Regions from separate parts of the Vibrio sp. PNB23_22_6 genome, predicted to be linked through region 4. Evidence: predicted binding sites of a transcription regulator. Region 4 holds the regulator's gene; each other region holds the start of a gene.
What was found. The regulator PurR, encoded in region 4, represses purine synthesis genes. The targets are predictions, from matches to a motif close to TNANGNAAACGTTTNCNTNA.
Positions count from the first base shown of each region.

Region 1: ACVA54_RS03380 (uracil-xanthine permease family protein) is a predicted target of PurR. The motif match lies at 1,213-1,232, and genes of this name have one in related genera.
Region 2: glpX (class II fructose-bisphosphatase) is a predicted target of PurR. The motif match lies at 1,461-1,480, and genes of this name have one in related genera.
Region 3: guaB (IMP dehydrogenase) is a predicted target of PurR. The motif match lies at 1,441-1,460, and genes of this name have one in related genera.

Region 1 is NZ_JBNFXP010000003.1:61,043-64,236, reverse strand. Features, by position in the region: gene ACVA54_RS03385 (DUF2066 domain-containing protein) at 1-1,047, opposite strand, end outside; gene ACVA54_RS03380 (uracil-xanthine permease family protein) at 1,282-2,535, shown strand; gene upp (uracil phosphoribosyltransferase) at 2,720-3,194, opposite strand, start outside.
Region 2 is NZ_JBNFXP010000046.1:3,720-6,913, reverse strand. Features, by position in the region: gene glpX (class II fructose-bisphosphatase) at 397-1,404, opposite strand; gene zapB (cell division protein ZapB) at 1,749-1,991, shown strand; gene rraA (ribonuclease E activity regulator RraA) at 2,626-3,132, opposite strand.
Region 3 is NZ_JBNFXP010000021.1:15,623-18,816, reverse strand. Features, by position in the region: gene ACVA54_RS15340 (zinc ribbon domain-containing protein) at 1-12, shown strand, start outside; gene xseA (exodeoxyribonuclease VII large subunit) at 22-1,353, opposite strand; gene guaB (IMP dehydrogenase) at 1,586-3,049, shown strand.
Region 4 is NZ_JBNFXP010000003.1:254,926-258,119, reverse strand. Features, by position in the region: gene torD (molecular chaperone TorD) at 1-459, shown strand, start outside; gene purR (HTH-type transcriptional repressor PurR) at 894-1,898, shown strand; cyclic di-GMP riboswitch class I at 2,178-2,267, shown strand; gene ACVA54_RS04295 (TfoX/Sxy family DNA transformation protein) at 2,384-2,974, shown strand; gene ACVA54_RS04290 (TVP38/TMEM64 family protein) at 3,093-3,194, shown strand, end outside.

The sequences.
Region 1 (3,194 bases), 190 kb from region 4:
CTCCACAGACTCGACAGGAAGCTGAACAGGAACAGCCTGTTCATAGAAACCACCTAACGGATCTTCAAATACCATCAGTTGCGAAATCGAAGATGCTTCTTGCTCAAACGCTTGTTGTGACGCAAGCAGATGGATCGTCAATGTCACCTCATTACCTTGTACACGTTTGATTTCTGTGCCTGCCACAGAATTTAGCTTAGTTAACGCTTTCTCTAAACCGAAAAAATCCACCGCTGAAGCAATATTAAGTACTTTCACGTCAATCGATTCTGAAGATTTGCTCGACACGACCACCGCACTCTTCTTCGCGTAGTAATCTGCGATGTCACCAACCATTGCTGCGATAGCACCGCTGCCCGACGTAGAACCGCTACGTGGAGTGGGTTGCGATTCAGACAGTTGCACTGGTGATTGATCGTAAAGTGTCCAACGAATCTTGTCCCCTTGTACTCGTACAATTAGCACGGCATCAGCAGGATAACGAACGCTCGCTTGACGGATAGGATCAATAAACCCACCCCAAATATCAGAGACATTCACCCCCGTAACGTCGTCAAAGTCACCCACTGGGATAGTAAGGGGTAAACCACGCACTTGGGCAGCATTACGTAGTGCCACAACACTCTGAGAATCAGAGTGCTCCCAAGTAATTGCACGATCGTAGCCTTGCTCTTCGACCAACCACACCAAAATGTTAGCACGGTTTGGTGACCAAAATGGCAGCTGTGCTTGGGTCAATAATGAACGGATCTGCCCGCTATTAAATAGCATTTTCAGACCGTTTTGACCGTCAACCTGACCGTAACCAAGTTGAGAAATATAGCGAGAGCTGGAACCAAGCGCCTTCTGAATGACTGGATTGCTAAGAGAAGCGTCAGTGCCTGTCGCGCGTACTATTACATCTTGCATACCTTGTTGACGAGCTAAAGACTCACCATCTTTCTGATTACTGTCTATCACGACTTCTGCGCGGTAGACATCTACCTGAGTAAGAGCGTAAGCAGGCAGGGACAACCAACCTATCAGTAAGAGAGCTAAATAGCGCATAGTTTTCATAATCCTCTAAACAAGAACCCGCATGATAAGCAACTATCAATTTCTGAGCAAGAAAAGTACGGAGTGAATTATCCGGATCCGACCAAGTTGACGCCCATTGAGGCAACAAAACATTCATCTTTCTTATCACTCCATACAAAAGTTTGATCTAGGCAATACTGCAAACGTTTGCAGAATGCTAATATTCGCCGGATTTGTCTGCGTATCTTTGAATAGGGAATTATTATGAATAATGCGTTACAAGGCGCTCAAATGCTCTTTGTCGCTTTTGGTGCTCTCGTACTAGTGCCACTTCTTACTGGCCTTGATCCAAACGTTGCTCTTTTTGGCGCTGGTGTCGGTACTCTTCTTTTCCAACTGATTACAAAACGTTCAGTTCCAATTTTTCTAGCATCTTCTTTTGCTTTTATTGCTCCAATCATGTTCGGTATCCAAACTTGGGGTATTGGTGCGACGATGGGCGGCTTAATGACTGCAGGTCTGGTTTACGTTGGCCTTGGCGCAATGATTAAAGTGCGCGGTGTAGGCTTTATTCACAAAATCCTACCACCTGTCGTTGTAGGCCCTGTGATCATGGTTATCGGCCTAGGCTTAGCGCCTACGGCAGTCAACATGGCTGTAGGTAAATCTGGTGACGGTGCGATTCAACTTGTGAATGGTGATGCTGCCATTATGATTTCAGCCATCTCACTCCTAACAACCATCACGCTGAGTGTATTTGCAAAAGGCTTCCTTAAGCTGGTTCCTATTGTGGGCGGCATCTTAGCGGGTTACGCTGTATCACTCATGTACGGCGTAGTGGATTTTACTCCTGTCGCTCAAGCTGCATGGCTAGCAATGCCTAATTTCACAGCACCAGAGTTCAACATCAACGCTATCTTGTTCATGATCCCAGTGGCTATCGCACCAGCGGTTGAGCACGTTGGCGACATGTTGGCTATCTCAAACGTAACGGGTAAAAACTACCTGAAGAAACCAGGCCTGCATCGCACAATTGCAGGTGACGGGGTTGCGACTATTGCCGCTTCTATGGTTGGTGCGCCACCAAACACAACTTACAGTGAAGTAACGGGTGCAGTAATGCTAACCAAAGCATTCAACCCTGCGATCATGACGTGGGCAGCGATCACGGCAATCGTGCTTGCTTTTGTAGGGAAGTTAGGCGCAATGCTGCAAACGATCCCTGTGCCTGTAATGGGCGGCATCATGATTCTGCTGTTCGGCTCTATTGCAACCGTGGGTCTAAACACGCTGATCAAAAACAACGTTGATCTGCACAAGTCCCGCAACCTTGTGATTGTTGCAGTGACACTTGTGTTCGGTATCGGTGGCATGGCATTTGGTATCGGTGACTTCAGCCTACAAGGCATCAGTCTATGTGGTATCGTGGCAATTATTCTTAACCTAGTATTGCCACACGACCTAGGTGAAAACCACGTGGTCGATAATGCTCAAATGGAAGAAGAGAACGCGAAGTAATTCGTCTGCGCTGTAATTATACCAATCGCAGTAAATAGCTGATCATTCTAGCTTGTTATAACACTCGATAACTCTGATTACTTACTGTGATTGGTCATAAAACGGTGCTCTCTCCATTCGAAACGAACAAATACAAAAAAGGCTTGGTGAAAACCAAGCCTTTGTTTTTTCTATTCAGTAATAATTACTTAGTACCGAAGATCTTGTCACCTGCGTCACCAAGTCCAGGAACAATGTAACCTTTGTCGTTTAGCTTCTCATCGATTGCCGCCGTGTACAGCTCAACGTCAGGGTGTGCTTTTTCTAGTGCTTCAATGCCTTCAGGAGCTGCTACAAGAACAAGTACTTTGATTGCCTGACACCCTTTCTCTTTTAGAAGATCGATAGTTGCGATCATAGAACCGCCCGTTGCAAGCATTGGATCAACAACGAGAGCAATACGCTCATCGATGTTAGAAGCAAGTTTGTTAAAGTATGGCACTGGCTCTAGCGTTTCTTCATCACGGTAGATACCTACAACACTGATACGTGCGCTTGGCATGTGCTCAAGAACGCCATCCATCATACCTAGACCTGCACGCAGGATTGGCACTACGGTTACTTTCTTGCCCTTGATTTGATCAACTTCTACAGGACCGTTCCAACCTTCAATGGTTACT
Region 2 (3,194 bases), on a different contig from region 4:
TCTATTGTCTGTTGATTCTGTGGCTTGAGGTGGGGTGTGAAGGCTAGGTGCTTGCTGAGGTTAGATTCTTAGTCTCGCTTGAGCTCGCTAGAATGAAGAATCCTCTCGGTTGAGAGCGCGTTAAAGTGACCGTCATTCTGAACAGTGAGGAACGAGCGTGATTCAGAATCTACTGAAAGAGAGTGATACCACTAAGGTGATAAATCGAAATTCATCAGTACGCTGATAATAGATTCCTAGTCTCGCTAAGGCTCGCTGGAATGACACAATTGGTGATGATGTGCTTTTCAGTAAGCGAAGCGCTCCGTATTCTGTATTCCAGTCACTTTCTCAAAAGGTAATGAAATGCACAAACTCACAGAACGCTCCACCTAGGGCCGAGAAAGCCCTCTAAACTTAAAGAATAATATCGCGCACTTCTGGGTCTTTTCGGTCTAGGTAGTGTGTAGACTTAATGCGACGAATGGTACGGCAGCGACCTCTGATCAGCAGGGTTTCTGTCGTTGCAATGTTGCCTTGACGAGAAATGCCTTCTAGCAGGTCGCCTTTCGTGATACCGGTTGCGGAGAATACCACGTTATCGCTGCGCGCCATGTCTTCCATCTTAAGAATCACATTTGCTTGCACGCCCATTTCTTCACAACGCTTTAGCTCTGCTGCACCATAAATGCGGTTCTCTTCGGTGTCACCTTTCACTTCGTGGCGAGGCAGTAGGCGACCATGCATGTCACCGTCTAGTGCACGAATGACGGCGGCCGATACCACGCCCTCAGGTGCGCCACCAATACAGTACATCACGTCCACTTCACTATCTGGCATACACGTTAAGATAGAAGCCGCGACATCACCATCTGGCACGGCGAATACACGCACACCCATTGCTTGCATCTCTGCAATCACTTCATCGTGACGAGGCTTCGCTAGCGTGATAACGACGAGCGTGTCTAGCGACTTGTTTAGTGCTTTGGCGATATTCTCTAGGTTTTCTTTAAGTGGTTTACCTAGGTCGATAACGCCTTTCGCACCAGGGCCAACGACCAACTTTTCCATGTACATATCTGGCGCTTTTAAGAAACTGCCTTTCTCACCTGCCGCGAGTACAGCAAGTGCGTTCGATTGACCCATCGCCGTCATGCGTGTGCCTTCGATTGGATCTACAGCGATATCCACTTCGTCGCCACCACAGCCCACTTGCTCGCCGATGTAGAGCATAGGTGCATCATCGATTTCGCCTTCACCAATAACGATTTCACCGCTGATGTCTGTTTTGTTCAGTAGGGTACGCATAACTTCAACTGCTGCACCGTCTGCTGCGTTTTTGTCGCCACGGCCAAGCCATTTGTAACCAGCCAAAGCGGCGCCTTCAGTAACACGGGAAAATGCCATTGCTAAATCGCGTTTCATGATGTCTCCAAGTAACAAGAGGGAAGAGAAATTTGCTCGGGGATTTTATCACAGCAATGGGGAAACGTTTGCTTTTTTGCTGAGTATTTACTTTAACTCAGTTGAATTTGATCAAGGTTTGGGTGAGTTTTCGTCGAGTTGGCGTGAAATGCACTGTACAAAAATGCTTCTAAGTTCAGAAAAGTCAGAGTTTAGTGAGATTGCGCCGATTTTTTGACCGAATGGTACAAAAGATCGAATATAGTAAGTGTTTATCGTCGCTACGCTGAGTAGAATGAATCTTATCGGTAAGGTGCCGACGAGTCGTCGTGTATCGTCCCACGGAATAACATAGGTAGGCCAAGATGTCTTTTGAAGTACTAGAACAACTAGAAGCGAAAATTCAAACTGCAGTTGACACAATCACTCTTCTTCAGATGGAAGTCGAAGAGCTGAAAGAAGATAAAGTGAAACTAGAAGCTGAAGCTAACGAAATGCGTTCTCAACGCGAAGAGCTTGAGCAGAAATCTCAGCAAGCTCAACAAGAGCACGCACAGTGGCAAGAGCGCATTCGTGCACTACTTGGCAAGATGGACGAAGTGGAATAATCCTCTCATCATCCAGAATTAAAAACACCCGCTTCGGCGGGTGTTTGCGTATTTGGGGGAAAGGTTCTAGGTAAAAAAGGGCCTAGGGAAAAGAGATAGCTCCTAGGATCCTTGGGTCTAAACTTTTGGATTACGGATAACACACAAACGTTGTTATGCCGTTTAAAAAATATTGTCATTCTGAACCGTGAGGGACGAACGTGATTCAGGATCTACAATCCGATTGTGCGGTAGTGAGATGACTCTATTTGGTTGGGGAGCTTGCTGAGGTTAGATTCTTAGTCTCGCTTGAGCTCGCTAGAATGACGAACCCTCTCGGTTGAGAGCGCGCTAAAGTGACCGTCATTCTGAACCGTGAGGAACGAGTGTGATTCAGAATCTACAGACCGAGTTTGATATCACTAAGGTAATATACTGACACTAAATAGTACGCTAATAATAGACTCCGGATGCTCGCTTGAGCGTCCGGAATAACGCCGTTAGGTTCAGTGAATGTGTTTCCGTAAGCGAAGCGCTCCGTATTCAGTATTCCAGTCACTTTCTCAAAAGGTAATGAAATGCACAAACTCACAGAACGCTCCACCTAGGAACTAGGCCCCTAGCTAGGCCCTATCATCTAGGAACTTTAGGTTCGTTATTCTTCCTCATCCAACTCAAGATCAACGTTGAGAGGCTCTGGAGAAAGGATAATGCCGGTATTGTCTGCATAGAGGTAATCTTCAGGCAAGAAGCTCACGCCGCCAAAGTTCACCGGAACGTCAATCTCGCCAATACCTTGGCTTGTGGCACCAACAGGCATAGAAGCTAACGCTTGAATACCAAGGTTCATGTCTTCTAGCTCATCGACTTCACGAACGCAGCCATAAACCACAATGCCTTCCCATTCATTTTCTTCGGCAAGCGTAGCGATTTCTGCATCGATAAGGGCCTTGCGTAGGGAACCACCACCATCAATCAATAGTACTCGGCCAACACCATCTTGTTCTAACATTTCGCGGATCAAGGTGTTGTCTTCAAAACACTTAATTGTCGTGATTTGTCCGGCAAACGAAGCGCGACCGCCAAAATTACTGAACATCGGTTCAACCACATCTACCTGATCAAGGTAGATATCACAGAGTGCTGAAGTGTTGTATTCCATAGCGTACCTTTATAAACAGAAACCATTGTCTTTGAGTATATCTGGGCATCAAGTCAATGCAA
Region 3 (3,194 bases), on a different contig from region 4:
CAGAAAATTTAGGGCAAAGCGCTAGTTTACGGTCGAGCGAAGTTCACCATTAGCCAAACGGGTGACCAGTATGTCGCCCGTTTTTGCATCTGAGGCTTGAGTAATCACCTGACCTTGTTCGGTTTGAGTGATCGAATAACCTCGTTTTAGCGTTGCTAGTGGGCTGACGGTATCTAGTTTTTCCGCTGCAATAGCCAGTTTATGGCGCATGGTCAGCAGTTTACGATCCATCGCGTCCATGAGCTTTTGCTCCACTCGGTCAAGTTTGGATTTTTGCACAGCAAGGCGCTTAATAGGAGAGTTCAGTTGTAGGCGATACTGTTTACGTTCTACCGCTTGCTGATGAGAAGCAATAAATCGCTGCATTGCACGCTGCAAGCGTATATCCAAGTCATCCAGTTGTTGAGACTGGCGCTGTAGCTGGTAGCTTGGATGTTGGTGCTCAAGGCGGTGCATCAATTGCGTTGATTGTTGTTTTTGCTGCGCTAAGTAATAACGTATCGCACTCGTGAGCTTATGCTGGCGAGTCACCAAAGCTTGATCTTTATGGCTGTTGTCGCGGCTTACCAATTCAGCAGCAGCTGATGGGGTTGGTGCGCGCATATCAGCGACAAAGTCTGCGATCGTCACATCCACTTCGTGACCAACAGCACTGATGATCGGGATCTGGCTTGCTGCAATGGTACGAGCAAGGATCTCGTTGTTAAAACACCATAGATCTTCTAACGAGCCGCCGCCACGACCAACAATCAGCACATCACACTCATCACGGCTGTTGGCACGACCAATTGCTTGAGCAATTTGAATCGCGGCTTCTTCACCTTGCACCATGGTTGGATAAATCACAACAGGTAGGGAAGGGTCACGGCGTTTTAATACGTCTAAGATGTCGTACAGTGCGGCACCAGTTTTCGAGGTGATCACACCAACACGTTTGGGATGCTCTGGTAATGGGTGCTTATTGGTTTGCGCAAACAAACCTTCCGCCGCCAATTTCATCTTAAGCGCTTCGAACTCTTGTTGCAGGCGACCATCACCTTCTGGCTGCATGCTTTCGATGACCAATTGGTAGTCACCACGCGGCTCGTACAAAGACAGGCGCGCTTTGACTAGCACTTGATTGCCGTTAGCAGGTTTGAAAGTGACGCGACGATTGTTACCACGGAACATGGCACATTTTACTTGAGCGCGAGAATCTTTAAGAGTGAGATACCAGTGACCAGAGACGGGAGCTGAGAAGTTAGATATCTCTCCGACAAGCCAAACGATCCCCATTTCGTTTTCGAGCAGCAGACGCACTTCGGCATTGAGACGAGAAACCGTGAAGATGTTTTGATTGGTCTGGGAGGACACAGCTAATTCCGTAGACGTGAATATGGAAGTTAGCGGCAATATAATACATAGCAAGGGGGTAAATGCAAGAAAAAAATTAAAAAATTTGTAGTCAAGCGATTGCGTTGGACGTATAATCCCTTCGCAATATCTAATCCAAATGTAGCCAACTACCTAAAACGGGTTACCCTCATTATGCGAAACGATGAGATTGGATTGTTCTTTTTACTCCTCTACTTGTGAGATATTGCAAATGCTAAGAATTGCCAAAGAAGCGCTGACATTCGATGATGTACTACTCGTGCCAGCTCACTCCACCGTTCTCCCAAACACAGCTGATCTTCGCACTCAGTTGACTAAGAACATCACCCTAAACATCCCAATGATTTCAGCGTCTATGGACACTGTTACTGAAGCTCGTCTAGCTATTGCGCTAGCGCAAGAGGGTGGCATTGGCTTTATCCACAAAAACATGTCTATTGAGCAGCAAGCTGCTGAAGTTCGTAAAGTTAAGAAGTTTGAAGCAGGTGTGGTTACTGATCCAGTAACGGTTAATCCAGATGCAACGATTGCAGATGTGGTCGCACTAACTGAAAAACACGGATTTGCTGGCTTCCCTGTTGTGACAGAGAGCAATGAGCTTGTAGGCATTATCACTGGTCGTGATGTTCGTTTTGTTACTGATCTTTCTAAGAAAGTTTCTTCCGTAATGACGCCAAAAGAAAGCCTAGCAGCAGTCAAAGAAGGGGCAACTCGTGAAGAAGTGCAAGAGAAAATGCATGAAGCACGTGTTGAAAAAGTACTGGTAGTGAACGACGAGTTCCAACTAACTGGTATGATCACTGCCAAAGACTTCCATAAAGCAGAACGTAAACCAAACGCTTGTAAAGATGGCCGTGGTCGTCTACGTGTTGGCGCCGCTGTTGGTGCTGGTGCTGGTAACGAAGAGCGTGTTGCTGCATTGGTTGAAGCGGGCGTTGACGTTCTTCTTATCGATTCCTCACACGGTCACTCTGAAGGCGTGCTAAATCGTATCCGTGAAACTCGCACTGCATACCCAGATCTCGATATTATCGGTGGCAATGTAGCAACGGGTGCAGGTGCACTAGCACTGATTGAAGCTGGCGTAAGCGCAGTAAAAGTCGGCATCGGCCCTGGCTCTATCTGTACAACTCGTATCGTTACAGGCGTTGGTGTTCCTCAAGTAACAGCAATCGCAGACGCTGCTGAAGTCGCAAACCAATACGGCATTCCTGTTATTGCTGACGGCGGTATCCGTTTCTCTGGCGACATCTGTAAAGCTATCGTAGCAGGTGCATCTTGTGTAATGGTTGGTTCGATGTTTGCGGGTACTGAAGAAGCCCCTGGCGAAGTTATCCTATACAACGGCCGTTCATACAAAGCTTACCGTGGCATGGGCTCTCTTGGCGCTATGTCTCAAGGTTCATCTGACCGTTACTTCCAGTCTGACAACGCAGCAGACAAGCTAGTACCAGAAGGCATCGAAGGTCGTATCGCATACAAAGGTCGTCTAAAAGAAATCGTACACCAACAAATGGGTGGTCTACGTTCAAGCATGGGTCTTACTGGCTCTGCAACGATTGAAGATATGCGTACTAAAGCTGAATTTGTTCGTATCTCAGGTGCGGGCATGGCTGAATCACACGTACACGACGTTCAAATTACTAAGGAAGCACCAAACTACCGTCGCGGTTAATTTTTTACTGGGAATTTCGTTTAACAGCAGCATCGAAAGTACTTATTTACGGCTATAAACCGCGCGCTTTCTCCGTTAATTCGGCAATGGCTCCTAAGCGAAATACCGACGTAAAAATAAAACCTATACATTTGACGGAAACGTT
Region 4 (3,194 bases):
AACCGCTTACAAGATCGTGAAGATGCCCAATTAGAACTTGCCGCAGACTTTTGTGAACTTTTCCTTAAAACAGAAAAACATGGCGCCCTTCCATACGCATCGATGTATATTGGTAAATCTGGACTGTTAAACGACAAGCCAGCAGAAGAAATGGAAAAACTGATGGCCGATTTTGGTGTTCAAGTGGACGTAAATCTCAAAGAGCCCGCAGACCATTTAGCCGTTGAGTTAGACTTTTTGGGTAACATGATCATCCGCTCTAACGAACTCGAGCAAGAAAAGCATATGGAAGAAGCATTCACCAAACAGAACGATTTCATTCAGCAACAGCTGTTAACTTGGTTACCGCCATTTGCTGCCAAGTGTAAACAATTCGATGAATTTGGCTTCTATGTTAGCGTTGCACAACTATTAATTGCATTTTGTAAACTGGACAGCAATTACCTTCTTGGTGAATAATTGCCGTCTATTTTGGGGAGTTCAGAGCTCCTTATTTGTTCGTTCAGTTTTAGTCTGGCGTAGAAAAGCCTTTTCATTTCGCAGTTAAAATGTGACTTGAAATACACAAAACCACAGCTGAAAACATTGCCAGCGTGCTCGCATCAGTCTAAAATGTGAACGCAAACGATTAAATATGATTTATATGTAAACCGCTGAAATATAGCGGTTTTTGTGTTTTATTAACATCATTGCTGATCCATTCCTTATTGTAACTAAAAGGAATAATACTCTCAGCAACGAATGTTGCTACAAACCTTTATTATACCGATTTCGGAACAACCACTGCCTGAACTATTGAGTACTACTTTCCTCATAACACTCGGTTTGCGCAGATACTAAGCGTAAGGTTGTATTCACTACGGTATTAAGTAGCTCGATACAGGACATCATTTATGGCCACTATAAAAGACGTTGCTCGCTTAGCCGGCGTTTCTACCACAACAGTTTCGCACGTAATTAATAAAACGCGCTTTGTTGCAGAAACAACCCAAGAAAAAGTAATGAAAGCAGTTGATGAACTAAATTACGCGCCAAGTGCTGTTGCCCGCAGCTTAAAGTGTAACTCAACCCGTACTATCGGCATGTTGGTAACACAATCAACAAACCTATTCTTCTCTGAAGTTATTGACGGTGTTGAAAGCTACTGTTACCGCCAAGGATACACACTGATCCTATGTAATACTGGTGGTATCTATGAGAAGCAACGTGACTATATTCGAATGCTGGCAGAAAAGCGTGTTGATGGCATTTTAGTGATGTGCTCGGATTTAACCGAAGAGCTACAAGAAATGCTGGATCGCCATGCTGATATACCAAAAGTTGTCATGGACTGGGGCCCAGAAAGCTCAAAGGCGGATAAGATCATCGACAACTCTGAAGAAGGTGGTTACCTAGCAACGAAGTTCCTGATTGACAATGGTCACACCGATATTGCATGCCTAAGCGGTCACTTTGATAAAGCAGCATGTAAAGAGCGTATTTCTGGTTTTCGACGTGCAATGGCTGAAGCAAAGCTACCAGTAAACGAAGAGTTAATTCTCGAAGGTAACTTCGAGTGTGATACGGCAGTACTTGCTGCAGACAACATTACGGCAATGGATAAACGCCCTACTGCGGTATTCTGTTTTAACGATACCATGGCATTAGGCTTAATGAGCCGTCTACAACAAAATGGCATAAAAATCCCTGATGATATCTCAGTGATTGGCTATGACAATATTGAGCTTGCGGAGTTCTTCTCGCCTCCTCTAACGACTATTCACCAACCAAAAAGACGTGTTGGTAAGAATGCGTTCGAGATTTTACTAGAGCGAATCAAAGACAAAGAACACGAAAAACGCATTTTTGAAATGCAGCCTGAGATTGTGGTTCGTAACACCGTTAAGAAATTGAACTAACTCCCCCTCAAGTTTATAAAGCGCTCTTCGGAGTGCTTTTTTTATTTCGTAAAATGAAATTTTTTAAGCATTTCACATTACTTATATAATCAAAAGCTAAGATAAATTGCTGTTTTAACTAACTTGTTGCCCATTTCCTACATCAAGCTTTTGTATGGCAAGTAGACATTTCAAAATATGAAATTAGACACATTAAGATGGCACCATTAGTTGAATAGAGATCACACTTTAGTGTTTGGAACGTGATGTTAATGCAATATACGAAGTATTCTCCTCTTGTCACGCACAGGGCAAACCATTCGAAAGGATGGGACGCAAAGCCTCCGGCCTTAACCACTAAATATAGTGAAAGGTAGCGGGGTTACCGATGGCAAATATGCATTAAGTGAGTTTACCCTTTAATGACATTGTGTCTGCATGCATTTGCTAATCTCTCGGACCTGATTTTTGGTGGCGTAATATTAATTACACCGAGATAACACACCATGGATAAACCGATACTCAAAGACTCAATGAAGCTGTTTGAGGCACTTGGTACGATCAAGTCGCGCTCAATGTTTGGTGGCTTCGGGCTTTTCGCTGATGAAACGATGTTTGCACTCGTTGTGAACAATCAACTTCATATTCGAGGAGACCAAAAAACTTCATCTGACTTCGAGACTCAAGGATTAAAACCGTACGTCTACAAGAAACGTGGATTCCCCGTAGTGACGAAATACTATGCTATTTCTGATGATTTGTGGGAATCGACTGACCGCTTGATTGATGTTGCTAAGCTATCTCTAGAGACGGCTAAGCAAGAAAAAAAGCAACAAGCGAGCACTAAGCCAAACCGTTTGAAAGATCTTCCTAATCTACGCTTAGCGACTGAACGCATGCTAAAGAAAGCAGGCATCGATTCCGTCGAAGAGCTAGAAGATGAAGGTGCCTTAAATGCTTACAAAGCAATTCAAGATACGCATACCTCTACGGTAAGTATTGAGTTGCTGTGGGCGTTAGAAGGGGCAATCAACGGTACGCATTGGAGCGTTGTGCCTCAGTCTCGTAGAGAAGAGTTGATGTTCGCGCTTTCATAACGCGCGATTCAGCATGACATTGAGTAAAAACCGCAGTTTTGATACTGCGGTTTTTTTTTGAAATTTTTTCTTCTTCCATTCTGTCTTATTATCTAAGCTGCGAAATGGAGTAACGACAATGAATAAAAAACTGATTTTAGGTCTGTTCCTACTTGCGACGGTCATCTTTCTAGGGGTGAGCTTCAGCCAATATTTAACGTTAGAAAACGCAAAAGCACAG